One region of the Lentilitoribacter sp. JB5-8 genome, then DNA from elsewhere that is predicted to be linked to it. Evidence: predicted binding sites of a transcription regulator. Region 1 holds the regulator's gene; each other region holds the start of a gene.
The links. The regulator LexA, encoded in region 1, represses DNA repair genes until DNA is damaged. The targets are predictions, from matches to a motif close to TGTTCNNNNTGTGTTCNG.

Region 1 (7,915 bases):
GACCTGTGTAAAGCTGACGAGGACGGCCAATGCGCTGGCTTGGATCTTCGATCATTTCTTTCCACTGGGCAATCCAGCCAACAGTTCTTGCCAATGCAAAGAGCACTGTGAACATTGTTGTTGGGAAGCCAAGAGCTTTCAATGTAATACCAGAATAGAAATCAATATTCGGATATAGTTTCTTCTCGATGAAGTATTCATCAGTCAGTGCGATACGCTCAAGTTCCATCGCAACTTCAAGCAATGGGTCATCTTTAATACCCAATTCGTTGAGAACTTCATGCGTAGTTTTCTGCATGATTTTCGCACGTGGATCATAGTTCTTATAAACGCGGTGACCAAAGCCCATGAGGCGGAATGGATCATCTTTGTCTTTTGCGCGTGCAACATATTCAGGAATGCGATCAACACTGCCAATTTCAGCAAGCATGTTCAGCGCAGCTTCGTTTGCACCACCATGTGCAGGACCCCAAAGACATGCAATACCGGCGGCAATACAAGCAAATGGGTTTGCACCAGATGAACCAGCAAGACGCACAGTTGATGTTGAAGCGTTTTGCTCGTGGTCAGCGTGTAGGATGAAGATACGATCCATAGCACGTGCAAGAACTGGGTTTACTTTATAATCTTCACAAGGAACGGCAAAACACATGCGCAAGAAGTTTGATGCATAGTCCAGATCATTCTTTGGATAGATGAATGGCTGACCAACATGGTATTTGTAAGCCATTGCAGCCAGTGTCGGCAATTTCGCGATCATACGCATAGAAGCAACCATGCGCTGATGCGGATCTGTGATATCCGTTGAATCGTGATAGAAAGATGACATGGCACCCACACAACCACACAAAACAGCCATTGGGTGAGCATCGCGGCGGAAACCTGTAAAGAAGCGAGACATTTGCTCATGCACCATTGTGTGGCGCGTTACACGGTAGTCAAAGTCTTCTTTTTGAGCTGCAGTTGGCAATTCGCCATAAAGCAAGAGATAGCAAACTTCCAAGAAGTCACCTTGTTCAGCCAATTGCTCAATTGGATAACCACGGTGAAGTAGAACACCATTATCACCATCGATAAATGTGATATCTGAATCACATGAACCAGTTGAGGTAAAACCCGGGTCAAATGTGAACGCACCTGTTTGCTTGTATAGTGAGCTGATGTCGATGACGTCGGGACCCAAAGTTCCGGAGCGGACAGGAAAGTCGAACTCTTTGCCTTCGAAGTTTAATGTGGCTTTTTTATCGGTCATATTAGATCCCCTTTATATGTTTTTATGCAGCGCGAAATTGAACTATGTTGCGGTGCATTCATAAAAGCTTGGGCTTTAGCTATACGATTTCTGATGCATTGCCAAGATTGATGAGCAATATTTATAAACAGCCTTGTAAAACTATTGTTACGTTCAGTTTACCACTTGACAAAACTTATGGTAGTATTTTGCCATTGATCTCTCAAATTGCTTGAATGACTGGATTTATGCCCTGTGTTTGAAGTGGAGCAAAAACAGCAAGAATTAGCTAATAAAACGCGTTTTAGCCATTCTAAATCGTTTATATTGCGCAATTTGAGATTTACACGCCATGAAACATTTTCGCGTAATAAGACAAATAATGCTAACCTTTTAGGTTATTTTTCCAGATCATTAGCGACTGAAACTGCATTTGGTCACACTTTTTTGTGTATTCCAGTATTTTTAATTTTCGGTGCTTATTTCAATTTTTCAAGAAAACTCGACATTTCAGATGAATTTTTGGTGATTCCAATCATAGTTTTGAGCGCAATTGCCGCACTTAATAGGCAAATAAATGTCGGCGCAAAGTTCATTTTACTACTTTTATCCGCGTTTTTCATCGGTGCATTTGCCGCAAATTTTGAGATGAAAAAGTCCACGGTTTTGCTCGATAGTGATGTCACCACAAATCTAAAAGGCATTGTTTTATCCAAAAGCCTTGGGACAAATGGCACGCCGCGCTACAAGATATTGATCAATTCAACATCTAAACCCACCATTAAGCGACCACCGCAAAAGGTTCAATTGGTCGCGCGCGGGGGAGATGGCCAACTCAATGTCGGTGAGATCATTCAAACAAGAGCAAGATTAACGCGACCATCGGGACCTGTGTATCCACGCGGATATGATTTTGCATTCGGTGCTTATATCAATGATATCGGTGCATATGGGTTTATGCTTGGATCACCCATTTCACTTGGGAATATCAAAGCCAACGAATTGCCATTAAAAAGCAGATTTGAGTTATTTGTTGGTGCCATTCAATCAAAGATTTCAAACCGCATAAACAATCATTTAAGTGGTGATGCCGCAGCGATATCATCTGCCTTAATTATTGCCGATAAAAAGGCAATTAGCGAGCAAACTGTCGAAGCGCTCCGCAATGCCGGTCTTGCCCATATATTAGCGATTTCTGGTCTTCATATGGTTTTAGCGTCTGGCACTTTGTTTTTAACAATTCGGGCTTTGCTCAGCGTCTTTCCATCGCTTGTTCAGGCCATACCGGTTAAAAAGCTTGCGGCAGTGGCCGCATTGTCAGCTGCAAGCGCTTATCTCGTTATATCCGGCGCGCCAATTTCCGCCCAACGCGCTTGGCTTATGTTGGTGATTATGCTGGGGGCAACCATATTCGATAAACCAGCCATAACCCTTCGAAATGTAGCAATAGCCGCCATCATCATTATTTTAATAAAACCCTCAAGCGTAACGACACCTGGGTTCCAGATGTCCTTTGCCGCGGCAACAGCACTCGTATCAGTTTATTCCGCCTGGGCGCGGATAAAACTAAACCACTACGAGCGATCGACGGTGTATTTTAAAGAAACTTTTTTGTACAGAACGGTTCAGTTTGTGTTTGGGCTAGGAATGACAGCTTTGATTGCAGGGCTCGCAACAGGCATTTTCTCAAGTTTTCATTTTCATCAACTCGCAGGCTATGGTCTGTTGGGAAATGTCTTGGCGATGCCTGTGGTTACATTTCTCGTGATGCCGCTTGCATTACTCTCCATGTTACTCATGCCTTATGGGCTTGAATGGTTGCCCTTAACGGGATTGGGCCAATCAATAGATGTTGTGATTTACCTTGCAAACTGGGTTTCTGGATTGGGTGGAGAGCTCAAGACAGGTAAACCAATTCCCATAGTTATAGCATTTTTGGTTGCAGGCTTTATCGTTTTTGTACTGTTTCGAAGTTCCATCAAACATATAGGGCTGTTATCAATCGTGGTGGGATTGGCTTTGTCTTTTGTCTTACCGATTAACATCCCGGATGTTTTCATTAGCGAAGACGGAAAGCTTATTGGTGTCCGCCAGGATAAAACGTTGTTCGTTAATCGATCCCGTCCATCAAGCTTTATCGTAGATCAGTGGCTAAGTGCGCATTTGCTTGAGCTTGAAAAACCGCAATTAATAAATACGGCTGACATTGGCTTTGACTCACAAAATGCCCGCCGGGAAGATCTACAAATATTGATTAAAGGTGATGCTGCGTTTCGTTGTTTTAACACCCATTTTTGTGTGAACGAATATAACGGTAAGATCATAACCACGCTTGGAAAGACGGAACATATGCGCGCTGCTTGCCAGTTTGCGGATATTATCGTGACAACGTTTGGGGTAAACCGCGCTTTAAGGAACGAATGCGCTACTGAAATGATTATCAGCCGCTATGACTTAAAGCAGAGTGGCTCAATGGCATTATATTCAGCTCGTAATGGGAATGCGTATAGAGTTGAAACAGCTGTTGGAGACGCTGTGCGTCCCTGGACTATTCAAAGATACTTTAATTGGCGCGCAGATGAGTATTGGTTGCCAGATGGTCAAACATTAAAACGGACCAACAATTAAGCGGTCCGTCAAAATATGCATTAGTTGTAGCGTCGGATCAAGCCAACCAATTTGCCCTGAACTTTCACGCGGTCAGGCCCAAAGATACGCGTCTCATATGCAGGGTTTGCAGCTTCAAGGGCAATGGACGCACCTTTGCGGCGGAACCTTTTAAGCGTTGCTTCTTCATCATCAACAAGTGCAACGACAATGTCGCCAGGGTTTGCATTATTTGCGTCTTTGATCACAACTGTATCGCCATCAAAAATGCCAGCATCGATCATGGAATCGCCCTTAACTTCAAGCGCGTAGTGATCGCCACCACCAAGCATGTCTGTCGGAACGGTAATGTTGTGCGTCGTATGTTGAATAGCTGAGATCGGCACACCCGCTGCAATGCGTCCCATAACAGGCACGCTTAATGACCCATTGTCTTCCATTTGCTCTTGCGGTTTTGAACGGATTGGCTCGACTTTATCTTTGCTTCCCTCAATAACACTTGGATTAAATCCGCGAGGAGGGGGCGTTGTCGATTGATAGCTCTCTGGAAGCTTTATCACTTCAAGTGCACGCGCTCTGTTAGGAAGGCGTTTGATAAACCCACGCTCTTCAAGAGCTGTGATGAGACGATGAATGCCGGATTTTGATGCCAGATCCAACGCGTCTTTCATTTCATCAAATGAGGGCGGAATCCCTGTTTCCTTCATGCGCTCATGAATAAAAAACAGCAGTTCCTGTTGTTTGCGTGTCAACATATCAAAACCTCATCACGTTAGAAACAAACCATGAACAATGCATATATGTTCTATTTGTGTTCTGCAATAGTAAATAATTAATTAACAAAACTTGGTCGATCGACAAGATGAGATTTAGTATTTCTTGAACAAAGGTAGAATTATACCAGAACATAAGCGGAATTAAGTGAGCTTTGTTCTAGGTTGAGAACAATTACAGGTTGTTTTTTAAGTATAAGTGTCTGTTATTGTTATATAAATAAGTATCCGTTTAAAAACTCTATTCAACGAGAAAAGATCACCTACTAACAAGGGGTGTGAATTTTTAGGTATCTCATTGATGTTTGCATCTTAGTCGAAAAAAATTCTAAAAAACTTAGTTTTCAAACAGGATCACATCACAAATATCGCCTTTTGAGGCAGCTTTTGCGTTTGGCGGACGAATCAAAAGCCCATTGGCATCAGCAAAAACACGTACCAGCGACGAATCTTGCCGCTTAAACGGGGTTACAATGCGCTCACCAAGCTCATCCGTTTGAATTTGCGCCCGCATATATTCCTGCCGATGATCATTTTCAGGCAGTTCAACAGTCAATTTCGCTGTTGTTATGGGCGTGGTTATTGTCCGGCCTGCAAGTTTGCGCACAAGCGGCGCTAAAAAGAGTGAACCGGTCACCAAACTTGAGGCAGGGTTGCCGGGCAGGCCGATAAAGCGCATTTTACCCAATGTGCCATACATGAGCGGTTTTCCTGGGCGCATGGCAATTTTCCAGAAATTGAGCTGCATACCCATTTCAGTCAGCGCTTGCTGAACAAGGTCATGATCGCCAACAGATGCACCACCAATTGTCACTAAAATATCGGTATTGTTATCCAGAGCTTTTTGCACCGATGCTTTAATCACATCTAATTTGTCTTGCGCGATACCCAGATCCATCACATCAGCACCAGCGCTTTCGCACATAGCCATGACACCAAAAGCATTTGACGCGATGATTTGATCTATGCCCGGTTCTTCACCTGGAGATACAAGTTCATCGCCGGTCGCTAATACTGATATCAATGGCTTTTGAAAAACTTCAACTGCAGCATAATTCATGCTGGCAGCAAGTGTGATCGCAGAATAGTCCAACTCACGATATTTCTTTAAAAGCACATCGTCTTTGGAAAAGTCGACACCTGCAAGCCGAATGTGCCGATCAGGTTGCGCAGGTGCAGTGACCTTGATCAATCCATCTTCGAGCTTTTCAGTGTTTTCCTGAATGAGAATTGTATCGGCAGAAGCGGGAACGGGTGCGCCTGTGAAAATGCGGACACTCTCGCCATCTTCAAATGTACCGTGAAATCCGTGACCTGCCGCAGATTCGCCGATAACTTTAATCGTTGCGCCAATTTCACTCGCGTCTTTGAACTTAACAGCATAACCATCCATCGCGGATGCATTAAAAGGTGGATGCGTGCGTTTGGAAATAAGGTCTGTGGCTAAAATCCGACCGCGCAATTGCGAGATTGGCATCATTTCAGTGCTTTTTGGCTCAGCACCATCCAGCAGTTTTTCAAGTGCTTGATCAACAGGCAAGAGAGCCATAGCGCTATTCGACCTCGCTATTTGCGGTCCATTCGCCAGACTTACCACCGGTCTTTTTCATCAGCTTTATGCCGCCGATTTCCATGCCTTTATCCGCAGCTTTCGCCATGTCATAGATCGTCAAACACGCAACCGAGCATGCTGTTAATGCTTCCATCTCAACACCGGTTTTGCCCGATAAGCGAACTGTTGATTGAACGCGAAGACCAGGAAGCGACGTATCTTCTTCAATGTCTACGGCAATTTTGGTCAACATAAGTGGGTGACAAAGAGGAATGAGATTTGATGTCTGCTTTGCCGCCATGATCCCTGCAATGCGCGCAACACCAATCACATCACCTTTTTTCATGTTGCCTTTAAGGATGAGATCCAGCGTTTCCCGTTTCATGGTGATCGTACCTTGAGCAATGGCTTCGCGCACGGTGTCTGCTTTATCGCCGACATCAACCATGGAAGCCGATCCATCTTCGGCTAAATGGGTGAGCTTGACCTCGCTCATACAGTTGCATCCCCGAAAAGCAGTGATTTCGTTGCGGACGTCACATCTTCTTTTCGCATCAAGCTCTCACCAACAAGGAATGTTGAGATGTCAGACGTCTCCAGCCGCTGACAGTCTTCATGAGTGAAAATTCCACTCTCACCAACAAGCAGATAATCATCTGGAACCATGGTTGCTAAGCGTTCAGATGTTGAAAGCGAAACTTCAAACGTACGAAGATTGCGATTATTCACACCCAATAACCGGCTATCGAGTTTTAGAGCACGCTCTGTTTCTTCTTCATCGTGAACTTCGATAAGTGCATTCATACCAAGCTCATGCGCACAATCTTCAAGACGTTTTGCTTCATCATCTGAAAGGCTGGCCATAATGATCAGGATCGCATCCGCACCCCAAGCTCGCGCTTCATAAACTTGGTAAGGCTCAAACATAAAGTCCTTACGAAGGGCAGGGAGCAAACATGCACCGCGCGCAGCGGTTAAAAATTCAGGAGCACCTTGGAAAGATGGCGTATCGGTTAAAACAGACAAACATGCAGCACCACCAGCTTCATAAGCTTTTGCCAATTCTGGAGGATTAAAGTCCTCACGGATCAAACCTTTTGACGGGCTGGCTTTCTTGATCTCTGCAATAAGGCCATATTGACCGTTTTGCTTTTTATTCAAAAGCGCTTGCATGAAACCGCGCGGCGCTTCAACATCGTTGATTTGAGCCTTTAGCTCAACCAGAGACACTGTAGATTTTGCCTGTTCAATCTCAACACGCTTATAAGCTTCAATTTTTTGTAGAATGTCTGACATATTTACTTCTTAAGCCACCAGTCTATTTGATGTGGAAATGAGTTGTTCAAGCTTACCAAGCGCTGCGCCGCTATCGATAGATTTTGCGGCAATCTCTACGCCTTCACGAATATCATCTGCTTTTTCAGCAACGATCAAAGATGCCGCTGAGTTTAACAATACAATTTCACGATACGCATTTTTCGCGCCCTTAAGCACATCTGTAAGCGCTTTAGCGTTGTAAGCCCCATCGCCACCGATAAGTTCAGATACATCAACCTTTTTAAGGCCAGCATCTTCAGGCGTAAGTGTGAAGCTTTTAATCTCACCGTTTTTAAGTGCTGAAATCTGGCTTGGGCCAGTAGTCGTTAACTCATCCAACCCATCTCCATGGACAACCCACACAGATGTTGAACCGCGATCTTTGAGCACTTCAGCTAATGGTTCAACCCATTGAGGCGCAAACACACCAAGCAA
Region 2 (7,915 bases), 1.5 Mb from region 1:
GAGGGGGAGGCGCATGTTTGCCCAATGCATTAATTAGATCGCGGACGCCAAAATTACGCAAAGCTGATCCAAAAAATACAGGCGATAAGTGCCCTGCCAAAAACGCCTCTTGATCAAACGGGTTGCATGCCTCCATCGCCAAGCTGCAGGATTCAATAAAAGCTTCACGCTCATGCTCTGGCAAAAGCCCAGATGCACCATCAGCTTCTGGACCATTCACGGGTGTTGTTTCTTCTTCGCTGTCATTGCGGCGAACGCGATTTTCGGCCAGATGATAAGTGCCAGAGAAAGTTTTGCCCTGCCCAATTGGCCAGGTGATGGGGGCTGTATCAAGCGCTAGTTTTTCTTCAATCTCATCAAGAATTTCGAAAGTATCGCGCGCTTCGCGGTCCATTTTGTTAACAAAAGTGATAATCGGAATATCGCGCAATCGACAAACTTCAAATAATTTGAGCGTACGTGGCTCAATACCCTTGGCTGCATCCACCACCATGACGGCTGCATCAACCGCGGTAAGCGTTCGATAGGTATCATCGGCGAAGTCTTCGTGGCCTGGCGTATCAAGCAGATTATAAACACGATTATCATATTCAAATGTCATCACCGATGTAACCACAGAAATACCGCGTTCGCGTTCAATTTTCATCCAGTCTGAACGCGTTTGAATACGATCTTTTTTAGCTTTCACTTCTCCAGCAAGCTGAATAGCACCACCAAAAAGTAGCAGCTTTTCAGTCAATGTGGTTTTACCAGCGTCTGGGTGAGAAATAATCGCAAATGTTCGGCGGCGTGCCACCGCTTCTGAGAGCGTTTCGGGCATAATACATGAAATCCTGTTGATTGAGCGATCTTCTACCGCCTTGGCAGTAAAGATGCAATTGACGTAAGAGAAGAAAAGAGAAATCTATGAAGGAATTGTGCAGGAAGGATAATCAAACATGGGACCGACGATAAATATTAAGCGCTTGGATCACGCCGTTGGGCTTGAGTTACCTTCTTATGAAACTGAGGGTTCAGCGGGTATGGATATCAGATCAGCTGTTTCGGAAGATAGCCCCCTAGTGCTTACGCCAAACGAGCGTGCTCTTGTGCCAACGGGGTTAATATTTGAGATCCCACAAGGGTTTGAAGTGCAGATTAGGCCGCGCTCCGGATTGGCGTTTAAAAACGGGATCACTTGTTTAAACACACCTGGAACCATCGACAGCGATTATCGCGGAGAAATTAAAGTGCTTTTGATCAACCTCGGAACCGAGGATTTTAAAATCACCCGCGGCATGCGCATTGCGCAGATGATTGTGGCTCCGGTCGTTCAAGCCAATCTCAACGAAGTGAATGGGCTAGATGAAACTGATCGCGGTGCAGGTGGGTTTGGATCCACCGGTGTGAATTAGACCTGATCCTCGCGCCTTTAAGCACCTTCCATTAACCGTTCCCCTGCAATTCGATAAGATATTGCTTCTGCCAGATGAATGCGTTTGACCACAATTGAATTATCTAAATCAGCCAAAGTACGCGCAACTTTTAACACACGGTGATAAGCACGTGCGGAGAATAACATTTTCTGTGCCGCTTCATTTAGTAATGCGGAGCCTTCCTGATCCATTTTCGCCACGTGTTCAATTTGGGCCGTTGGACATCTTGAGTTCACCGTTATTTCTGGGTGCCCTAAATTTCGGTATCGCTCGGCCTGCATGGCGCGAGCACGTAAAACTCTGAGCGCCACAACGTCACTTTTTTCAGATGGTTTTGGTTGAATGAGATCCATTGCCGTCACCGCTGGCACATCAATTCTAAGATCAATCCGATCGAGCAATGGCCCAGATATACGTGCTTGATAGTCTGTTTTACACCGTGGGCCGCGAGCACATGTGCGTCCTGGCTCACCAGCCATGCCACAGCGACATGGGTTCATAGCTGCGATGAGTTGAATGTCTGCCGGATAGTTCACACGGTGATTGGCGCGCGCAATGATACAGCTCGATGTTTCAAGCGGTTGGCGAAGCGAATCCAATACTTGTGGTGAAAATTCGGGAAATTCATCAAGAAAAAGCACGCCCTTATGAGCCATGGAAACTTCACCAGGCCTTGCTTTGACCCCGCCTCCAACCATAGCGGCCATCGTTGCTGAGTGATGGGGCGCTCTAAAAGGTCTTTGGTCTGTTAGCTTGCCCCCCGATAGCTGGCCTGCAATTGAATGCACCATGGAGACACTTAGCAATTCAGCTGGCGATAATGACGGAAGGATGGATGAAAGCCTTGCCGCAAGCATTGATTTCCCAGAACCTGGCGGTCCGACCATTAAAAGGTTATGCCCACCAGCAGCTGCAACTTCCAATGCTCGTTTAGCCGTCTCCTGCCCCTTTATATCGGCAAGATCAGGCATGTCCTTTGCCGCTTCATGTCGGGTGGGTTTGGGCCGCGTTAAAACTTGTGTTCCACGAAAATGATTGGCAATCGCGATTAAGCTTTGTGGCGCAAGAATATCCATGTCTTCGCTTGCCCAAGCAGCTTCCGAACCACAATCATGAGGGCAGATTAATCCGCGATCCATCGCATTGGCTCCAATCGCTGCTGGTAATGCCCCTGCGACACAGGATATGGTGCCGTCCAGCGCAAGTTCACCTAACACGACGTAATTTTGCAGAGCATCTGACGGGATTGCACCCAATGCGGCCATCAATCCCAATGCAATTGGCAGATCAAAATGTGAACCTTCTTTGGGTAGGTCGGCAGGTGCTAAATTGATCGTAACCTTTTTAGCGGGAAGTGCCAGACCTGACGCATGCAGTGCTGCTTGCACTCGTTCGCGGCTCTCCGCAACAGCCTTGTCTGGCAAACCTACAATTTGCATGCCGATTTTACCCGGCGCAATCATCACCTGCACATCAACGGGCAAGGCTTCTATGCCTTGAAAGGCAACTGTTTTGACGTGGGAAACCATGGTGTCCTCAATGCACTATTTACGTGAATATAATTTAAATATACGCACATATAATTGTATTTAACAAGAACATTATAAGAACAAAATGCGAGATAAGCGCACTTTAAGTTGTATCGGGTTGTAATTGCTTATGTATTTAGAACATCTATGGAACGAAATTTATGGCGTTATTGATCAAAACGCTTTTCAACCGCATCCCAGAACAAGCTTGCGATATCAGCACCGCCGAACTTTTTCACTTCACGCACACCTGTTGGAGACGTCACATTAATTTCGGTCATGTAGTCGCCAATCACATCAATGCCAACAAGAGTAAAGCCGCGTTCGCGAAGTGCGGGACCAATGCGGGCACAAATATCTTTGTCACGATCGGTTAAATCAATGGCGGTTGCTTGTCCGCCAACATGCATGTTGGACCGTGCATCACCTTCCGCTGGCACACGATTAATCGCGCCAACCGCTTCGCCTTCGATCAGGATAATTCGTTTATCGCCAGCGCGAACCTGCGGCAAATATTGTTGCGCGATATAAGGTTCGCGATAAAGATCGCCAAACATCTCAAGAAGTGATGACAAGTTTTTATCATCTGAACGCAGGTGAAAGACGCCCGCGCCGCCATTTCCATAAAGCGGTTTAATAATCAGATCACCGACTTCTTCTCTGAAGGCGGCAATTTCTTCTGCATCTTTGGTGATCAGAGTTTTAGGCATTAAGTCAGCAAACTCAGTCACGAAGATCTTTTCAGGAGAATTACGAACCCAAGCAGGGTCATTGACCACAAGCGTTTTTGGGTGAACCTGCTCAAGCAAGTGCGTGCTTGTGATATAATTCATATCAAATGGCGGATCCTGACGAAGGAGCACAACGTCCATGTCTTCCAAAGGCATTCTTTTGCGTTCACCAAGGGTGTAATGATCACCTTCAACATCACGCAATGTCATGGCTTCCATGCTTGCATAAACTTTCCCATCGCGTTGGCTTAAACGATCAGGTGTATAATGGAAAAGATTATATCCACGCGATTGCGCTTCCAGAGAAAGCGCAAATGTCGTATCGCCATCGATAGAGATTGTTGAAACATGATCCATTTGGATCGCGACATTTTTAATGTGTGCCATGGGTGAATTCCTTATTGTCACCCCAGATAGGGTCAAACGGATGTTGATTTCAATAGACCAGTTTAAAAAGCATCTAAAAAATGCACCGGTAATTGCCAAGAGCGGATCACAATGATGTCATATCTTTGCGAAATCAGATGAGGGTTCTTTTGTTTAGCAAGCCATAGATCGCTGGCGTTTTTAATTCTGGTTTGTGATTGGTAGGAAACGGCATCGACACCTTTTTGTACATCTGCACGCGCTTTAACTTCAACAAAGATTGCAAGATCGCGCTTTCGTGCAACGATATCGATTTCCCCGCTTTTTGTTTTGTATCGCAAATTGGCGATGCGATAGCCTTTGAACATCAAGTATATAACGGCAATATATTCAGCGAAATGACCTTTTAAATTGGCTTTACGTCGGGCCTTTGTTGCTGATCGGTCGCTCATATATCGCTATCACCTTTAAGCGCTAACAGTTGTTGGTAAAGATCTTTGCGTGATCGGCCGGTAATGCGTGAAGCTTCGCTGGCTGCCTGACTTGTCGACATTTCAGATGCGAGTTTCGTCAAAAGCGGAGTGATATCTTCGTCAAGATCAATTTCTTCCTCTTGCGGCGGTGCAATCACCAACACAACTTCGCCTTTGACATTGCGCGCTTCAAAGTTGTCGTAAAGCTCTTTTAAGCTACCCTTGGCAAATTCCTCATGGCTTTTGGTAAGTTCTCGGCAAATACAGGCGGCCCGGTCATCACCTAAAACCGAGGCAGCGTTTTTTAAAGCTGCTGTAATGCGATGCGGAGATTCAAAAAATATCAATGTCGCTTTAATGGCACCCAGCTCTTTGAGGCGATCCGTGCGCGCTTTTTCTTTATTTGGCAAAAACCCAGCGTAAAAAAAACTATCTGTGGGTAACCCTGCCGCCATCAACGCAGTTAAAACAGATGAAGCACCGGGAACGGGGATAACCTTATGTCCAGCCTCAATTGTGTCATTGACCACACGATAACCTGGATCAGAAATCAGTGGCGTGCCGGCATCTGAAATGAGCGCAACGGTTTTTCCCTCTTCAAGTGCTTCAATGATTTTGCCACTTGCAAATTCAGCATTGTGCTCATGGTAAGCCACAGTTCTGGTGGTAATCTGATATCGATCTAACAGTTTGCGGCTTGTCCGTGTATCTTCGCAGGCAATCACATCACAACTTGCTAATACTTCGAGTGAACGCACGGTAATATCAGATAAATTCCCGATCGGCGTGGCCACAATGTAAAGACCTGGATCAATCGGCTTTGCATCAAACTCGACGGAGTGAATGCGGTATTTATTGCCAGTCATGAAGCCAAACCCTTTAAAAAAACTGTGTCTTTTTTAAAACTATTGCCCAGAATTACAATAGTGATTGCAATTCGTTGCTGGTCAGCGGACAACACTTGCGATAGAAGGCCAGTATTGGGTGAATAAATTTCATTAGGCGGTACTATGTTCAGCAAACTGTTGGAACGAGTAAACTTGGGTGCACTAAAGCACAAAATTTCGATGTCATTATCGTTGTTCACAACGGCTGTTGTTTTAACAAGTTGCCAATCCGGGGTCACCAATTTCGGCGTAAACCAGGATACAACAACAACGCAAGTTGAACAGGTGGGAACCTTGCCTGTCAAAACCGGCTCGGCAGTTGGCGAAGTCCTGGGTTTTGGGCCAGCTAGGATAGCATTCCTTGTTCCGCGCACAGCACCGGGTAATGGTGCAGCTGTTGCCAAGCAATTGCGCAATGCAGCTGAGCTTGCCATCGAAGATCTGGGCACCAATGTCATGGAACTTGTGATCAAAGATACAGGTGGCACACCAGCTGGCGCAATTACCGCAACGGAAGAAGCCATTAATGAAGGTTCATCCGTTGTCCTTGGTCCAGTCTTTTCAAGTTCTGTGACCTCTGCCAGATCTGTGATTTCACAAACAAACCGCCCATTGATTGGTTTTTCCTCCGATCCAACTGCAGCCGGACCTGGTGGATATTTGATCTCTTTCTTACCTGATCAGCTCATTGGTAAGTCAATTGATTTTGCCGTTTCACAGGGACGCCGAACATTTGCAGCTATTGTGCCATCGGGCGCTTATGGCTCACTTGTAGAACGCAAGTTGCGCACGTCTTTGCAATCGCAAGGCGGCACATTACTAGCCATATCAAAATATCAGTATAATAACGATTCTGTGCAAGCTGCGATCAATGAACTTGTAGATGCAGCCAAGCAAGCAGACGTTATTTTCATTCCCGATGGTGGCAATTCACCAGTTGTGATAGCACGTCAGTTAAAGCGGGCAGGGGTGGATTTATCCCAAAAACTCTTGATGGGTACCGGCCAATGGCGAAATTCAAATCTATCAGCACCTGATCTGCAAGGCGCAATTTTTGCCGATATGGATCAAACTCGCTTCGATGTTTTCAAGCAAAGATACTCGCAGCGCTATGGCAGCGAACCAACGGTAAATGCAGCGCTTGGATATGATGCTGTATTGCTTGTAGGTGGATTGTTGCGCGAAAATCCGGGACGCCAGATTACACGCAGTGAAATTGAGCGGCGTCAGGGCTTTATTGGTGCTTCAGGTGTGTTCCGTTTCCTCGCAGATGGTCGAAACGAACGCGGGCTTGCAATTTTCCAAGTTCAAAGCGGTCAAGCGATTACAATACAAGCATCGCCATCATCATTCTAATCAGACAGCTATGTTTTCAATGGGATTTCAGCGTTATTTGATAGCGCAGGCCTAGTGCCGGATAAAGTCTAGATAGGCGGGTGTTCGCCCCTCGCGGAAGGCTTTTGCCTCATAGCGCGTTGATGGCCATCCGTCCCAAGGTTGTGACCAATCATCAGGGCCTAATGCTACCCAGCTAAAATCAGGGTGTGCATTGATATGCTCCAACGTCCAATTGACGTAAGTATCAATGTCAGATGCAAAACAGAACTTTCCACCTGGTTTCAACACGCGAGAAAATCGATCAAGATTGACAGTGGATACAAATCTGCGTTTCCAATGGCGGCGTTTCGGCCATGGATCGGGGTAAAGCAAATCTATGTGATCAATGCAATTGTCTGGTAACCAATCCAGCACCAATGTTGCATCATCATCATATAGGCGCAAATTACCAATCGGGTCTTCATAAACAGAGCGGGCTAATTTTGCCATTGAATTCACGAAGGGTTCAACACCAATGAAACATGTATTGGGTTGATTGCGCGCGCGATGCAAAAGGTGCTCACCACCTCCAAAGCCAATTTCCAAGCGGACACTATCGCCAGAACTATTCCATAAATCCATGAAATTCTCTGGCGCAGGTTTTGAAAGGTCAAGTTTAAGCTTGGGAAGAACTTCGGCAAGCGCAACATGGTGATTGCTTTTAAGGTGCTTACCTTTGCGACGACCGAAAAATGCTTCGGTCGCGCGTTCTGGGTGGCTTTGATCAGTCATGACTTATGAAAGTTTAAAATTATTACGCCTCTTTCACAGCACGCTTAAGCGCTGTGGTCAAATCAGTTTTCTCCCAGGAGAATGAACCGTTTCGACCAGGTTTGCGACCGAAGTGGCCATAAGCTGCAGATTGAGCATAAATAGGTTTGTTCAAATCAAGATGTTTGCGAATACCTGTTGGTGACAAGTCCATTGTCTCACGAATAGCAGCTTCAACCACTTCTTCAGAGACTTTGCCAGTCCCGTGTAAATCAACATAGATAGACAATGGTTGAGCAACACCAATCGCATAGGACAATTGAATTGTACATTTGTCGGCAAGTTTTGCCGCAACTACGTTTTTAGCTAAGTAGCGCGATGCATAAGCAGCAGAACGATCAACCTTAGTCGTGTCTTTACCCGAGA
Region 3 (7,915 bases), 290 kb from region 1:
CGGGCAATGGCTAGCAATAGTGAGACTAAACCGAGATTTGTAAACCTTCATGTCCATTCAGCTTATTCTTTGCTGGAAGGCGCGTTACCGGTTAAGACCGTTTTATCTTCTGCGTTAAAAGACCAGCAGCCTGCCATCGCAATTACCGACACTAACAATTTATTCAGTGCGCTTGAGTTTTCGATCAAAGCCGCAGGCGAGGGTATTCAACCTATTATTGGGTGCCAAATCAGCATTGATATGCAAGATGCTGGTGATGGGGAAACAAAATCCGGTCGCGAACACCTTCGCGTATTCCCATCCATCGTTTTGCTTGCTTCAACACAAGTTGGCTATCAAAATCTCGTTGAGCTACTAAGCCGCGCTTATCTTAAAGGTTCAGATGATGAAGCTGTTCACATCAAACTTTCTTGGCTTGAAGGTAAGTCGGAAGGTTTGATTGCACTGACTGGCGGGCCTTCTGGTCCAATCGATTTGGCGTTTAAAGATGGGCGCAATCATGTAGCCTCTCAGAGAGTGCAGAGCCTGAGCCAGTTTTTTCCAAATCGTTTGTATATCGAACTTCAAAGACCGCGCGGATATGACAGATCACTAGAAGCGCATATGGTAAACTTGGCCTATGATCAGGAACTTCCAATAGTCGCAACGAATGAATCGTTTTTCCCAAGTGAAGAAGATTTTGATGCTCATGATGCGCTCATGGCTGTGGCCAATAACACCGTTGTTTCAGATGAAAACAGATTTCGATTAACTGAAGATCATTATCTTAAAACGCAAAGTCAGATGGTTGATCTGTTTTCTGATCTACCTGAAGCTATTGAAAATACGATTGAGATCGCCCAACGTTGTTCGGTTAAACTTGGCTATATTGATCCTATCTTGCCGCGTTTTACCGGTGATGATGGAGATGCGGAGAACGCCCTTAAAGCCGAAGCTGATGAATTACGTCGACAATCTATCGAGGGATTAAAAGAACGCCTTAAAGTTCACGGAACTGCGCTTGATTATACAGAAAAAGACTATGAAGAGCGTCTAACTGTCGAGCTTGATATTATCGAAGGGATGAAATTCCCCGGATATTTCTTGATTGTTGCGGACTTTATTAAGTGGGCGAAAGAGCAAGATATCCCCGTTGGCCCGGGCCGTGGTTCTGGTGCGGGCTCGCTTGTGGCGTTTGCGCTTACGATTACAGATGTTGATCCACTCAGGTTTTCGCTTCTATTTGAGCGTTTCTTGAACCCTGAACGTGTTTCCATGCCCGATTTTGATATCGATTTCTGCCAGGATAGGCGCGAAGAAGTTATCAAATATGTGCAGGAAAAATATGGTCGTGAGCAAGTCGCTCAGATCATCACTTTTGGATCGCTGCAAGCGCGCGCAGCGCTTCGCGATGTGGGCCGTGTGTTACAGATGCCTTATGGGCAGGTTGACCGTATCTGTAAATTGGTTCCGAACAATCCGGCTAACCCAACCCCGCTTCATAAAGCGATTGAGGAAGAACCGAAATTTGCCGAAGCAGTGGATGAAGAACCTATTGTTGGACGTCTGCTTGATATCGCGCAAAAGCTTGAGGGGTTATATCGCCACGCATCCACCCATGCGGCGGGTATCGTGATCGGTGATCGCCCATTATGGCAATTGGTGCCGATGTATCGCGATCCGCGTTCTGATATGCCGGTGACCCAGTTTAACATGAAATGGGTTGAGCAAGCCGGTCTGGTTAAGTTTGACTTCTTGGGTCTTAAAACTCTGACGGTGATTAAAACGGCGGTTGATTTCATTGCCGAGAGTAATATCGAAGTCGATATTAATACGATCCCGTTTGATGATAAAAAATCCTATGAAATGATGTCTCGCGGTGAAACTGTGGGTGTGTTTCAGGTGGAATCTGCGGGTATGCGTAAAGCGCTTATCGGTATGAAGCCCGACCGTATTGAGGATATTATTGCGCTTGTTGCGCTTTATCGTCCCGGTCCAATGGAAAATATTCCCGTTTATAACGCGCGCAAACATGGCGAAGAAGAACTTGCGTCCATTCACCCGAAAATTGACTATCTGATTGAGGAAACTCAAGGCGTGATTGTCTATCAGGAACAGGTAATGCAGATCGCGCAGGTGCTGTCTGGTTACTCACTTGGTGAAGCGGATTTGCTGCGTCGTGCGATGGGTAAGAAAATCCAAGCCGAAATGGATAAACAGCGCGTTCGTTTTGTTGAAGGTGCCGTGGAGCGCGGTGTATCTAAGCCGCAAGCGGATATGATCTTTGATCTCTTGGCGAAGTTTGCGAATTACGGTTTTAACAAATCCCACGCTGCAGCCTATGGCATTGTGTCTTATCAAACGGCATATTTAAAAGCGCATTATCCTGTTGAGTTTTTAGCTGCTTCCATGACCCTTGATATGGGGAATACTGAAAAGCTGGTTGATTTCAGACAGGATGCGCTTCGTTTGGGCATTGAAGTTGTCGCGCCGTCTGTTCAAACATCGTTCCGTCATTTCCAGCGCGGTGAAAATAAGATTTTCTATTCCTTGGCCGCCATTAAAGGCGTGGGCGAGGCTGCGGTTGATCATATTGTTGAGGTGCGGGGATCAGAGCCATTTAAGTCGATTGAAGATTTTTGTAAGCGTGTTGATCCTAAAATGGTCAATAAACGCGTGATCGATAGTTTAATCTGCGCTGGTGCATTTGATTGCTTTGGTCGCGAGCGAGCGGAGCTCATTGCGGGCCTTGAGCGGATATTAGGATTTAGCCAAAAAGCATCTGCGGACCGCGCATCCGGGCAAAGTGATATCTTTGGTCTAGATACCGAAGGTCCTGGCGAAGTTATTCAATTTAACAAGGTAACGCCTTGGTTGCCGGCGGAAAAATTACAGCGCGAATATCAGGTTTTGGGCTTTTATTTATCCGCGCATCCGCTCGATTCTTATGGCGAGATACTTGATAAAAGACGGGTTCAGAAATGGACGGATTTCTCGCTTGCGGTGAAAGCTGGTGCTACAGCGGGGCGCTTGGCAGGCACTGTAACGGGCTTCCAACAACGTAAAACCCGCACAGGTAACAAGATGGGAATTGTTACTTTCTCAGATAGTACCGGACAGTTTGAAGCCGTGTTGTTCTCAGAAGCATTGCAATTGCATCGTGAGCTGCTTGAACCCGGTAAATCGCTTATTCTGACAGTCGCTGCGGAAGAACGCCCCGAAGGTATTGGTCTACGCATTCAAAGCGTGACATCGCTTGAATATGAAGCTGTCAGCACGCAAAAGACTCTGCGCATCTTTATGCGTGATAGTGTTGCGCTTCCTGCGGTTTCTGCGCACCTAAATACCAAAGGGCCAGGGCAGGTGTCCTTTATTATGATTAAAGATGATGGTGATCGTGAAATTGAGATTGAATTGCCGAATAAATACAAGATCTCTCCGGAGATTGCCGCTGCGATGAAATCAGCACCCGGTGTGCTTGATGTTGAATTGGTTTAATCGTTTTCTTCGTTTGGATCAGGTTTCATCTTTGGCTTCGGTTTGCTTTTAAAAGTATAACCAGTTTGAACGATTGTATTGCCAAATTTTGATCGTACTTTATCAACTGCACCTTCAACATGGGCTCTACGGGTCGCATCAATATCAACCAAATCATCGGGATCAGCTTGATCAGGAGCCCCAAGGTCACTTACACCAATACCCAAAAGACGAAAGCTGGTTCCATCTGTTTCGGGTTTTAAAAGATCCAAACCAGTGCGAAATATCTTATCAGCCAGCATGGTTGGATCAGCAAGCCTGCGGTTTCTGGTTCGAGACTTAAAATCGGCTGTTTTCAATTTTAAAACAACGGTGTGCCCCGATGTATTGGACTTTTTAAGCCGGTCAGCGACCTTTTCACTCAAAAAACGCAAGGTTTTAGCAAGCTCGTCAAAATCTGATTTATCATCAAAAAAAGTTGTCTCGGAAGAAACGCTTTTTGCACCGGAATTTGGTCTTACAGTTCGATCATCGTTACCGCGTGAAAGATGGTAGAGACGTGAACCCATGGTGCCGTAACGTCTTAAAAGTTCATCTTGTTCCATCTTTTGCAACTGCCCAATCATGGTAATGCCGTCTTTGGAGAGCGTTGAAGCAAAGGCCTTGCCAACACCCCAAATTTTTGTAACGGGCATTTCAGCAAGCATTTTCAGCGCTTCTTGTTCGCCGATGATCGAAAAACCACGCGGCTTGTTCAGATCGGAGGCAATTTTAGCTAAAAACTTGCAGTATGACAGGCCCACTGACACGGTAATACCAATCTCATTTTCGATTTTTTGAGACAATTTTGCCAGTGTTTGTGCGGGAAACATGCCGTGCAATCGTTCCGTTCCTGATAGGTCTAAAAACGCTTCGTCAATGGAAAGTGGCTGCACCATCGGGGTGAGCTCAAGCATCATTTCGCGCACCTGCTTGCCCACTTTGCTATATTTTTTCATATCAGGGGGTAAAACAACGGCATCAGGACAGGCATCTAACGCTTTAAACATAGGCATTGCCGAGCGCACACCGTGTATGCGCGCAACATAACAAGCCGTTGATACAACGCCTCTTTTTCCGCCACCAATGATCAGCGGTTTATCGATGAGATCTGGATTGTCGCGTTTTTCAACTGCCGCATAAAAAGCATCACAATCAATATGGGCAATTTTTAATGTAGAGAGTTCTGAATGCTTGAGCAGACGTGGACTGCCGCAGCTGCGGCATCGCGGGCGCGTTTGAACAATCGGTTCAAAGCAATCGCGACAGAATCCGTCTTTTGGGCTGGGTGAGGGCATATTACGTCGTTTCAATCGGAACAAATGTCGAACAAATAGTATTTAGAGTGTTTTTATGCGTAAAACAAGGCGATTTATAAGCTGGTTGCACTGTTGCTGTTATTTATATTTTGCTCTGAATGTAGCTTTTCACATCATGCCAGTTATCGGCATCAAAGATATATTCATCAAGTTTTGGAGCAATGGCTTTAAATACTTTATTGCCCATAATGCTAATGTGATGCGTATCGGGTGCATGCTCGGCGACCGAGTGATGATTATAGATCATATCATCGATGAAAAAGATGTTGTCGTCTATATGCGTATTTGCCTCTTTTAAAAAAGGGCCTTTGGCCTCTTCGGTCGCAATTAATGGGAAGTTTAGATCAAAGCTTTCAAGCAGTTTTTTGCGCGTTTGAAAGTAGCGAGGTGGCATGGCTGTTAAAAAGACAATATCCATCTCTTGATTGAGTTCTTTTAAGGTTGGTTCAACGTGAGGAAGCAACATCTGCCAGTTGATTTGATCAGCAAAGAAGTCATCAATAAGCGTTGAAACCTTGTCATTTTCAACGGCTAGATCTGTATTAAGGTCAAAAATATTTCCGTGCAGTGCAAAACTATTGGGGCGCAGTTCTTTATCCTGCGCCAAAAGGAAACTTTGAAACGGCGTTAGAAATTCAAGCACCACTTCATCCACATCGCAAATAATCAAAGGACGATTTGTTGATGGGGAGATGATGTCTGTAATTGATTTGATTTCAATATCCTTGCTCAAGGTGGCCCCCAAGTTGGCGAAACGCTTGTGCCACATGTTCAGGTTTTTCATTTGATGCTTCGCAATATTTTAAAAGTGTCGGTTCATGATTAATCAAGAATTCGAGCACACCGGTGAAAAAACCGGGTTGAGAAGCTGCCTGACGCAATTGCGATGCCTCAAGGCCTGAAAGGCCTAAGAATCGGTTGAAAAGCTCTGGTTCTGACGCCAACCAGGTCAACACATCAACGGCGATTTCTTCGGATTTCTCCATCTTTTCAAAACCTTAATTTATTAGATATATTTGTTTTTAGAAATTACCATTTTTTCAACTAAATTGGCGTAATATGCAACCTAATTAGGGAATACTGGGACGTATCGGGCAATTAAATGACAAAAAAAGTTATGATAGTTGAGGACAACGAGCTTAACATGAAGCTCTTTCGGGATCTCATTGAGGCTTCTGGCTATGGAACGATACAAACCCGCAATGGTTTGGAAGCGCTTGATTTGGCGCGTCAACATAAGCCTGATTTGATTCTTATGGATATTCAACTGCCTGAAGTGTCTGGACTTGATGTCACCAAGTGGTTGAAAGAAGATGAGGAATTACATTCAATTCCAGTTATTGCGGTCACAGCTTTTGCAATGAAAGGCGATGAAGAACGCATTCGGCAAGGTGGTTGCGAGGCCTATATTTCAAAACCAATTTCAGTACCTGGATTTTTGGAAACCATTAAGAGTTTTTTGGGACCTAGTGGTGCATAATCATTTGAGTTTGGTCAAAATCGCGTTTTGAGTTTCGGAGTATTTGTGTAAATGACAGCTAGAGTTCTTGTTGTTGATGACATCCCAGCGAATGTTAAACTGCTGGAAACGCATCTACTTGCTGAATATTTTGAAGTATTGACCGCTGAAGACGGAATGACAGCGCTCAATATCTGTGACAAAACGCAAGTTGATCTCATTTTATTAGATATCATGATGCCCGGAATTGACGGGTTTGAAGTTTGTCGTCGACTTAAAGCCAATCCGAAAACAGTTCATATTCCTGTTGTGATGGTCACAGCGCTTGATCAACCTGAAGACAGAGTTCAGGGTTTAAAATGTGGTGCGGACGATTTTCTGACAAAACCAGTTAACAATATGCAGCTTATGGCGCGCGTGAAAAGTTTGCTTCGCTTAAAGATGCTAACGGATGAATTGCGCAATCAGGCGAGTGGGCGTGTATCTTTTGACGCCTTGGATGAGCATAAAACCGGTCCTGCAACATTAGACGAGCGTGGATCAACATTGCTTATAGACGGTCGCGCTTCATCACACGACCGTATAGCAAAATCTATTTCTGAAATCGCCGATATAAATGCAATTTCAGATCCGGAAGCTGCGTTGTTTGAGGCGGCTGAAACACCCTATGAACTTATTATCATCAATGGCAATATTCCAGGTTGTGATCCGTTGCGCTTGTGTTCACAATTGCGTTCTCGCGAAGCAACGCGCTTCGTTCCTATCTTAATTATGTTGCAAGCCGGAGATGAACAGCAAATTGTCAGAGCGCTCGATATTGGCGTGAATGATTATATTTTGCATCCCTTTGATCCTAATGAACTTTACGCGCGTTCACTCACGCAGATTAAGCGTCACAGATCGAGTGAAAAACTAAAAGCAAGTCTTTCGAAGTCAGTAGAGTTGGCAGTTGTTGACCCGTTAACGGGGTTAAATAACCGTCATTTCCTTGATGCTTATATGGATAAGCTCATCCAACGATCTAAACGTCGAAATACACCGATTTCACTTTTAATCACAGACATTGATAAGTTTAAGAGTGTTAATGACACCTATGGGCATGATGCTGGCGATGAAGCTTTAAAAGAATTTGCACGTCGCTTGCGTAGTACTGTTCGCGGTGCTGATCTCGCTTGCCGATTTGGTGGCGAAGAGTTTTTGGTACTCATGCCAGATACAACTGAGGAAATGGCTCTGCAAGTCGCTGAGCGTTTACGTCAGTCCATTGAAGAATTGCCATTTGATATTTCAAACGAAGATGAGGCGCTCTCAGTTACAACATCTGTTGGCGTAACATGTTTTGACCCTGAGACTGATGACAGCAAGACTTTGCTGAAACGTGCGGATACTGCACTTTATGAAGCAAAATCACAGGGACGGAACCGAGTCGTTTTGAAAGAAGTAGCCTGATAAACTTGCTTTTAAAATAACGTAAAGCGGCCTTTATACTGCAATTCGTTTCAACCTATACTTACATCTATCTGCTGGTTATCGCGTTTAACATAAACGCAATGCTTGATTCTTTTGTGAAATTGAGCGATGATCTCGCTAATAGGCGCGATTTAATAAGCAGATTTAATTGAGATACCCCATGATGTTCAGG
Region 4 (7,915 bases), 320 kb from region 1:
GTGATATTATTATTGCCTAAACAGCGTCGGGACCAGTTTCACCAGTTCGGATACGAATAACTTCATCCACCTGCGATACAAAAATCTTACCATCGCCAATTCGACCTGTCTGAGCCGCATTTTTGATAGCATCAATTGCCTGTTCTACATTGTCTTCAGCGAGTACGACTTCAACTTTTACCTTAGGTAAAAAATCTACGACGTATTCTGCGCCACGATAAAGCTCAGTATGGCCTTTCTGACGACCAAAACCTTTTGCTTCTGTGACAGTTATTCCTTGCAAGCCAACTTCCTGAAGAGCTTCCTTCACTTCGTCCAGCTTGAAAGGTTTTATAATCGCTTCGATTTTCTTCATGAGAAAATTTTCTCCGCTTTTCCCAGTTTCAGCACACTTATGCGCGCTTCGTTTTTTATTAAGCACAACCCGTGCCAAATTAGTAGACAAAACTAAGAATTTTTCAAAAATCAGTAATTTTTCAAGAAAATCCATGTTTTTCAGTGTGAAAATTGTCAAAAGGAATCGAAAAAAATCCCAAAGTCGACATTTGCGGTAAAAAATGTCGCATTATTGGGATTAAAGAGCATATGCAGAATTTTATAATTTGATTAAAAAATATGCAAAAGACTAAAAAATAGTCACTACTAAAAATTAAGAGAATAAATAAGTGCCCAAAACTTAGTCACTCAACATTTTGTTGAAACGCGACACAATTTCATCAGATGATACATCTTCTATATTCGTTGCGACGTGCCAGATATGTCCAAAGGGATCTCTAATCTTAGCTGATTTGTCGCCATGGAATTGAAGCTGTAAAGGTGAGAGGATTTCGCATCCGGCTTTTTGTAATTTAGGCACTAAATCTTCGACATCGTCGACATATATGTTCATTGAAATAGGGGAGCCACCCAATGATATTGGAGACAAAACGCCTGAATCTGGAAATTCATCACTAATCATAAGGCGACAATCACCGACGAGCATTTCACAATGCATCACTACTCCATCAGTACCAGCCAAGCAATAATCTTCTTTAGCGCCGAAATATTCGGTATAGAATTTAATCGCTTTGTCAGCATTTTTGCAGACTAAATAGGCGGAAATCTTGTTGTAACCTCTGCGCATCTTTATTCCGCAGCATCAATTGTTTTTGTACGTCTATATAAAAGCTCTTTGAGGAAATGCCCGGTATATGATTTCTCAATCTCGGCGACATCCTCCGGTGTGCCAATTGCAACGACTTCACCGCCACCATCACCGCCCTCAGGTCCGATATCAATGATCCAGTCAGCACTTTTAATCACTTCGAGATTGTGCTCGATCACCACCACCGAATTTCCTTGATCAACAAGCTCCTGAAGTACTTCCAATAATTTTGCAACATCATGGAAGTGAAGGCCGGTTGTCGGCTCATCTAATATATATAATGTCTTGCCGGTGGACCGTTTTGAAAGCTCTTTAGCAAGCTTAACGCGCTGGGCTTCACCACCTGACAATGTATTGGCCTGTTGGCCGACTTTAATATAACCAAGCCCAACTCTGTTAAGCGTGACCAGTTTGTCTCGCACAGCTGGGACAGCATCAAAGAAAACGCAACCTTCTTCAACAGTCATATCGAGCACATCTGCGATAGATTTGCCTTTGAATGTGACTTCCAAAGTTTCACGGTTATAGCGCTTTCCCTGACACACATCACAAGTGACATACACATCGGGGAGGAAGTGCATCTCAATTTTAATAACACCATCGCCTTGGCAAGCCTCACAGCGTCCACCTTTCACATTAAATGAGAAGCGCCCAGGTTGATAACCGCGTGTTTTGGCTTCTGGCAATCCAGAAAACCATTCACGAATGGGGGTGAAGGCGCCGGTATAAGTTGCCGGGTTCGAACGCGGCGTACGTCCAATTGGCGACTGGTCAATGTCGATAACTTTATCGACGAATTCCAATCCTTCAATGCGCTCATGCGGGGCAGGGTTATCTCGCGCACCCATGATGCGCCGCGCAGCGGCTTTATATAATGTCTCAATTAGGAATGTTGATTTACCGCCACCAGATACCCCGGTGACTGCTGTAAACACGCCCAATGGAATGGATGCGGTTATGTTTTTGAGGTTATTGGCTGTTGCGCCAACGACTTTAAGTTCGCGTTTCTTGGTTGGTTTACGGCGTTCTGGACGATTAGGAATTTCCATTTTGCCAGATAGATATTGCCCCGTGAGCGATTTTTTGTTCGCCATAATTTGTTTTGGCGTGCCTTGCGCTACAATCTCACCACCGTGAATACCCGCTGCAGGCCCAATATCAACCACGTAATCTGCTGTTAAAACTGCATCCTCATCATGTTCAACAACAATTACCGTATTGCCGATATCGCGAAGATGACGAAGCGTATCGAGTAGGCGCGCGTTATCGCGTTGATGAAGACCAATGGATGGCTCATCCAAAACGTACAATACACCTGTCAAACCCGAACCAATTTGTGAAGCTAAGCGAATACGCTGGCTTTCACCGCCGGACAAAGTGCCAGAGTTTCGTGATAATGTCAGATAATCAAGGCCCACATCGTTGAGGAATTTTAAGCGTTCGCGGATTTCTTTTAAAATTCGCTCGGCAATTTCCATCTGTTTTGATGTTAGTTTTTCAGGAAGCGAGTTAAACCAATCGCCAGCGCCCCGGATCGACATCTCACTGATATGGCCAATATGTTTGTCATCAAGTTTAACGGCAAGCGTTTCAGGTTTTAGGCGATAACCATTACATGACGGGCAGGAAGCTTGAGACATATATCTCTCAATTTCATCGCGTGCCCAATTGCTATCTGTTTCGCGCCAACGGCGTTCTAGGTTTGGAATGATACCTTCAAAGTTTTTCGATGTTTTATATGAGCGCAGACCATCGTCATAATTAAACTCGATCTTCTCTTTTGTACCATTGAGGATGGCATCCTGGGCTTTATCAGTTAGTTCAAACCAGCAGTCGCCCATACGAAAGTTAAAGTGTTTTCCAAGCGCCTCTAATGTTTGCTTATAATAAGGTGATGATGATTTCGACCAAGGTGCAATAGCGCCATCTCTAAGTGTCTTGCCTTGATCAGGAACAATAAGGTTTTCATCAATCTTCTTTTGGCTTCCCAAGCCATCGCAAGTGGGGCAGGCGCCAAATGGATTATTAAATGAGAATAATCGTGGTTCGATTTCGGGAATGGTGAAACCTGAGACCGGGCAAGCAAATTTTTCAGAAAACACGATACGTTCGTGCGTTTCGTTTTTAGATTTGTTTTTCGAGCCTGATGCTGTTTCATCCTCTGGCAGAGGTTTGTCCGCAAATTCAGCAACAGCCAATCCATCTGAGAGTTTAAGGCAAGTCTCTAAACTGTCAGCGAGGCGAGCTGCGCTATCGGGCCTGACAACCACACGGTCCACCACAACATCGATATCGTGTTTATACTTCTTATCAAGGTCGGGAACATCTGCTATTTCGTAATATTGACCGTCGACTTTAAGGCGTTGATAGCCTTTTTTCATCAGTTCAGCCATCTCCTTGCGATATTCGCCTTTGCGACCTCTGATGAGCGGCGCCAAGATATAAAGTCTGGTTCCTTCTTCAATTTCTAAAACTCGATCCACCATCTGGCTAACGGTTTGGCTTTCAATTGGAAGGCCAGTTGCCGGAGAATAGGGCACACCCACACGCGCAAATAACAAACGCATATAGTCGTAAATTTCAGTGACTGTGCCAACGGTTGAGCGCGGATTGCGGCTTGTGGTTTTTTGCTCAATTGAAATGGCAGGTGACAGGCCATCAATTTGGTCGACATCCGGCTTTTGCATCATTTCTAGGAATTGACGCGCATAGGCGGACAAACTTTCAACATAACGTCGCTGACCTTCGGCATAGATTGTATCAAATGCTAGCGAAGATTTACCCGAGCCTGAAAGACCGGTCATGACGATCAACTTATTTCTGGGGAGGTCTACATCCACACCCTTTAAATTGTGCTCTCGCGCCCCGCGCACCGAAATCGTCTTTAATTCACTCATGGGAGATCCGAAATTATACCAATTGAAAATAATGTTCTGTTTTATACCTATTTACGCATCTGTCGAGCTTTGGATTTTATTCATCAACATTTGATTCGCTTGACGAGAGTTTTATCTTTATATAGAACAAAAATAGAACAAACTAGATTATTTTTTGTTTGTCCATCAAAGTTGATTATGTTTACAGCTTGCATCATAATTTTTGTGTGGGCAGCATAAATTGTGTGGATTGTCTTTGGTATTAAATAATAATGTGAGACGGGGCCATCAGTCTGCGATATTGATGTGCAACAATTTCGTATCATCAGAAGGGTAAAGATATGGCAGGTAGCGTTAACAAGGTTATTTTGGTTGGCAATTTAGGTGCTGATCCAGATGTGAAGCGGACGCAAGATGGCCGCCCGATCGTTAACTTGTCTATTGCAACATCAGAGAGCTGGCGCGATAAAAATTCAGGTGAACGTCGTGATAAAACAGAGTGGCACCGTGTCGTGATCTTTTCTGAAGGACTTTGCCGTGTTGCGGAAAACTACCTCAAAAAAGGTTCGAAAGTCTATCTTGAAGGCGCGTTGCAAACACGCAAATGGCAAGATCAGAACGGTCAAGACCGCTATTCAACAGAAGTTGTTTTGCAAGGCTTTAATTCAACGCTTACAATGCTTGACGGTCGCGGCGACAACCAGGGCGGCGATAATTATGGCGGCGGCGGTAGCTTTGGTGGAAACCAAGGTGGCGGCAACTTTGGTGGTAACAACCAGGGCGGCGGTAATATCGGCGGTCAAGGTAATCAAGGCGGTGGCAACTTCTCCAATGACATGGATGATGACATTCCGTTTTGATCATTAGTCTGAAAGGTGTGAAATGCGTATAGCGCTTGTTTTAGCAATGTCGGTGTTTTGCTCGACTGCAAGTTTTGCAGGAGAGGCGGATGTCACGAATGTTGCAGTAAAACAAACATCTTCAGGGGCATATCGTTTTGATGTGACTGTGCTGCATGCAGATGCTGGATGGGATCATTACGCCAATAAGTGGGATATTGTTTCCCCAAATGGTGATGTGATTGATACACGCATATTGCATCACCCGCATGACACTGAGCAGCCTTTTACGCGCTCACTCACAACAGACAAAATTCCTGATGATCTGACACATGTGATCGTGCGGGCGCATGATAGTGTTCATGAATATGTTGGCGCGGAAATCAAGGTTGAGCTTCCGCGCTAATTTATCAATCTTATTAAGATTACCCGACTTGCCAGATTGAATTAATTCCATCAATGACAAACTGAACTGAGAGTGCAGCAAGAACCAAGCCCAAAAGTCTGGTTAAAATCATGCGTCCGGTTGTGCCTAAGAATTGATCCAAACGATCAGCGAGTACTAAAGATCCAAATAAAACGATCGTAGCGAGCAATACAACGCCGATCAGGGCGGAAGTCATAGCTGCGCCTTCAAACGAGCCAGCGAGCAAAATAACGGCTGAAATGGCCCCTGGACCTGCGATTAACGGGATGGCTAGCGGGAAGATAGCAACATTGGCAATATGATCTTTGGTGATTGCCGTTTCAGCGCTTTTCTCGTGGCGCTCCTGACGTTTTTCAAATAACATTTCAAATGCGATCCAGAACAGCAATAATCCACCTGCTATTCGAAATGCACCTAAGCTGATCCCTAACAAGTTTAAAATGCCCATACCGACAATTGTGAAAACCGTCAGGATCCCAAATGCCAAGATACAGGCGCGGATTGCGACTTGAAAACGCTCCGATCTGTTCATATCAGATGTAAGGCCTAAGAATATTGCAGCCATTCCGGGCGGATCGTACATGACGATCATGGTAGTAAATGCACTAATTAGTATTTCAAAGGACACAGCGCCGTACCTTTTAAGTTATTCAAAACCAACAAAAATCTACGTTTTTGGTCAGTTTTTCCATAGTTATTAAAATTATTACATTCTTTATGGGCTTATCCCCTGAGAAAATGCAACAGAAATTAGCAAGAATGGGTCATTTAGGCTATAAAAGGGAAGTGATTCCAACCAAAATGATCTGTTACAAATTTGACTGACCAAAACATACCAGACGATAGCAACCCAGCACCGGGTATTGAGCCAATTTCAATCGTAGAAGAGATGCAACGCTCTTACCTCGATTATGCGATGAGCGTGATCGTGAGTCGTGCGCTTCCGGATGTCCGAGATGGGTTGAAACCTGTTCACAGACGTATCCTTTATGCCATGCATGAGGGCAATTATCATTGGAACCGAAAATATGTGAAATCATCACGTATTGTCGGTGACGTGATGGGTAAATATCACCCTCATGGTGACCAATCCATTTATGATGCGATGGTGCGGATGGCGCAGGACTGGTCAATGAGCGCAATGCTTGTTGACGGGCAGGGTAACTTTGGCTCGATCGATGGTGATCCCCCAGCTGCGATGCGTTACACTGAATCGCGCTTGGCAAAGCTTGCGCATGAGCTGCTAGAAGATATCGACAAAGAAACCGTCGATTATCAAGAAACATACGATAACTCAGGTAAAGAACCTGTTGTCATCCCAGCACGGTTTCCAAATCTTTTGGTCAACGGTGCGGGTGGTATCGCGGTTGGTATGGCGACCAATATTCCGCCGCATAACCTTGTTGAAGTTATCAATGGCTGTATTGCGGTTATGGAAAATCCAGCAATTGAATTGCCGGAACTGATGGAAATCGTTCCTGGGCCTGATTTCCCAACAGGTGGACAAATTCTAGGCCGGGCAGGAATTAAGAGCGCATTTGAAACGGGCCGAGGCTCAGTTGTTATGCGTGGTAAAACGCATTTTGAGACAATCCGTAATGATCGCCAGGCGATTATCGTCACTGAGGTGCCTTATCAGGTCAACAAAGCCTCAATGATCGAGAAAATGGCTGAATTGGTACGTGAAAAACGCGTTGAGGGCATTTCTGATCTTCGCGATGAGTCCGATCGTCAAGGGTATCGCGTTGTTATTGAGCTGAAGCGCGATGCAGTTCCAGAAGTCGTGCTCAACCAATTATTCCGTTACACACAGCTGCAGACATCATTTGGTGTGAATATGGTGGCGCTTAACGGCGGCAAGCCTGAGCTGTTGAACATGATGGACTTGCTAAAGGCATTTGTGTCCTTCCGCGAAGAAGTTATTTCTCGTCGTACCAAGTTCTTGCTCCGTAAAGTCCGTGATCGTGCGCATGTGTTAGTTGGTTTGGCGATTTCAGTTGCCAATATCGATGAAATTATCGCGCTCATCCGCAAAGCGCCGGATCCTGCAACGGCCCGTGCGCAATTGATGGAACGTCGTTGGCCTGCCAAGGATGTGGAATCATTGATCCTTTTGATTGATGATCCGCGCCATCGCATCAACGAGGATGGCACGTATAATCTGTCTGAAGAACAAGCACGCGCAATTCTCGAGCTTCGTTTGGCACGATTGACAGCGCTTGGTCGTGATGAAATTGGCGATGAGTTGAACACAATTGGTGCCGAGATCAAAGATTACCTTGAGATCTTGAGCTCTCGTGTTCGTATTCAGAGCATTGTTCGTGATGAAATGATTGCAATCCGTGATGAGTTTGGCGTTCCGCGCCGGACGGAAATCATGGAAGGTGGTCCAGACATGGACGATGAAGACCTGATCGCACGTGAAGATATGGTTGTGACAGTGTCACATGGTGGCTACATTAAACGTGTGCCGCTTGCTGCTTATCGCGCGCAGCGTCGTGGTGGTAAAGGTCGTTCTGGAATGTCGACCAAAGATGAGGATTTTGTAACACGTTTGTTCGTTGCGAATACGCATACGCCAATGTTGTTCTTCTCATCACGCGGCATTGTTTACAAAGAAAAAGTATGG

Region 2: the regulator LexA is predicted to act here: its motif matches at 3,010-3,027, upstream of ACZ1GZ_RS04515 (YifB family Mg chelatase-like AAA ATPase).
Region 3: the regulator LexA is predicted to act here: its motif matches at 4,810-4,827, upstream of ACZ1GZ_RS13265 (DNA polymerase IV).
Region 4: the regulator LexA is predicted to act here: its motif matches at 4,164-4,181, upstream of uvrA (excinuclease ABC subunit UvrA).

What each region holds. Positions count from the first base shown of each region.
Region 1 is NZ_CM146332.1:2,404,751-2,412,665, forward strand. It holds gene gltA (citrate synthase) at 1-1,252, opposite strand, end outside; gene ACZ1GZ_RS11820 (ComEC/Rec2 family competence protein) at 1,757-3,859, shown strand; gene lexA (transcriptional repressor LexA) at 3,880-4,593, opposite strand; gene ACZ1GZ_RS11830 (molybdopterin molybdotransferase MoeA) at 4,949-6,160, opposite strand; gene moaC (cyclic pyranopterin monophosphate synthase MoaC) at 6,165-6,659, opposite strand; gene trpC (indole-3-glycerol phosphate synthase TrpC) at 6,656-7,459, opposite strand; gene trpD (anthranilate phosphoribosyltransferase) at 7,469-7,915, opposite strand, start outside.
Region 2 is NZ_CM146332.1:938,940-946,854, forward strand. It holds gene ACZ1GZ_RS04505 (peptide chain release factor 3) at 1-820, opposite strand, end outside; gene dut (dUTP diphosphatase) at 939-1,394, shown strand; gene ACZ1GZ_RS04515 (YifB family Mg chelatase-like AAA ATPase) at 1,412-2,944, opposite strand; gene gshB (glutathione synthase) at 3,112-4,062, opposite strand; gene ACZ1GZ_RS04525 (YraN family protein) at 4,125-4,493, opposite strand; gene rsmI (16S rRNA (cytidine(1402)-2'-O)-methyltransferase) at 4,490-5,380, opposite strand; gene ACZ1GZ_RS04535 (penicillin-binding protein activator) at 5,525-6,757, shown strand; gene trmB (tRNA (guanine(46)-N(7))-methyltransferase TrmB) at 6,809-7,510, opposite strand; gene metK (methionine adenosyltransferase) at 7,533-7,915, opposite strand, start outside.
Region 3 is NZ_CM146332.1:2,694,434-2,702,348, reverse strand. It holds gene dnaE (DNA polymerase III subunit alpha) at 7-3,477, shown strand; gene ACZ1GZ_RS13265 (DNA polymerase IV) at 3,474-4,793, opposite strand; gene ACZ1GZ_RS13260 (hypothetical protein) at 4,897-5,547, opposite strand; gene ACZ1GZ_RS13255 (DUF3572 domain-containing protein) at 5,531-5,800, opposite strand; gene ACZ1GZ_RS13250 (response regulator) at 5,917-6,294, shown strand; gene ACZ1GZ_RS13245 (PleD family two-component system response regulator) at 6,346-7,722, shown strand.
Region 4 is NZ_CM146332.1:2,720,412-2,728,326, reverse strand. It holds gene ACZ1GZ_RS13390 (P-II family nitrogen regulator) at 17-355, opposite strand; gene ACZ1GZ_RS13385 (VOC family protein) at 677-1,123, opposite strand; gene uvrA (excinuclease ABC subunit UvrA) at 1,126-4,041, opposite strand; gene ACZ1GZ_RS13375 (single-stranded DNA-binding protein) at 4,362-4,880, shown strand; gene ACZ1GZ_RS13370 (hypothetical protein) at 4,903-5,265, shown strand; gene ACZ1GZ_RS13365 (MarC family protein) at 5,285-5,878, opposite strand; gene gyrA (DNA gyrase subunit A) at 6,104-7,915, shown strand, end outside.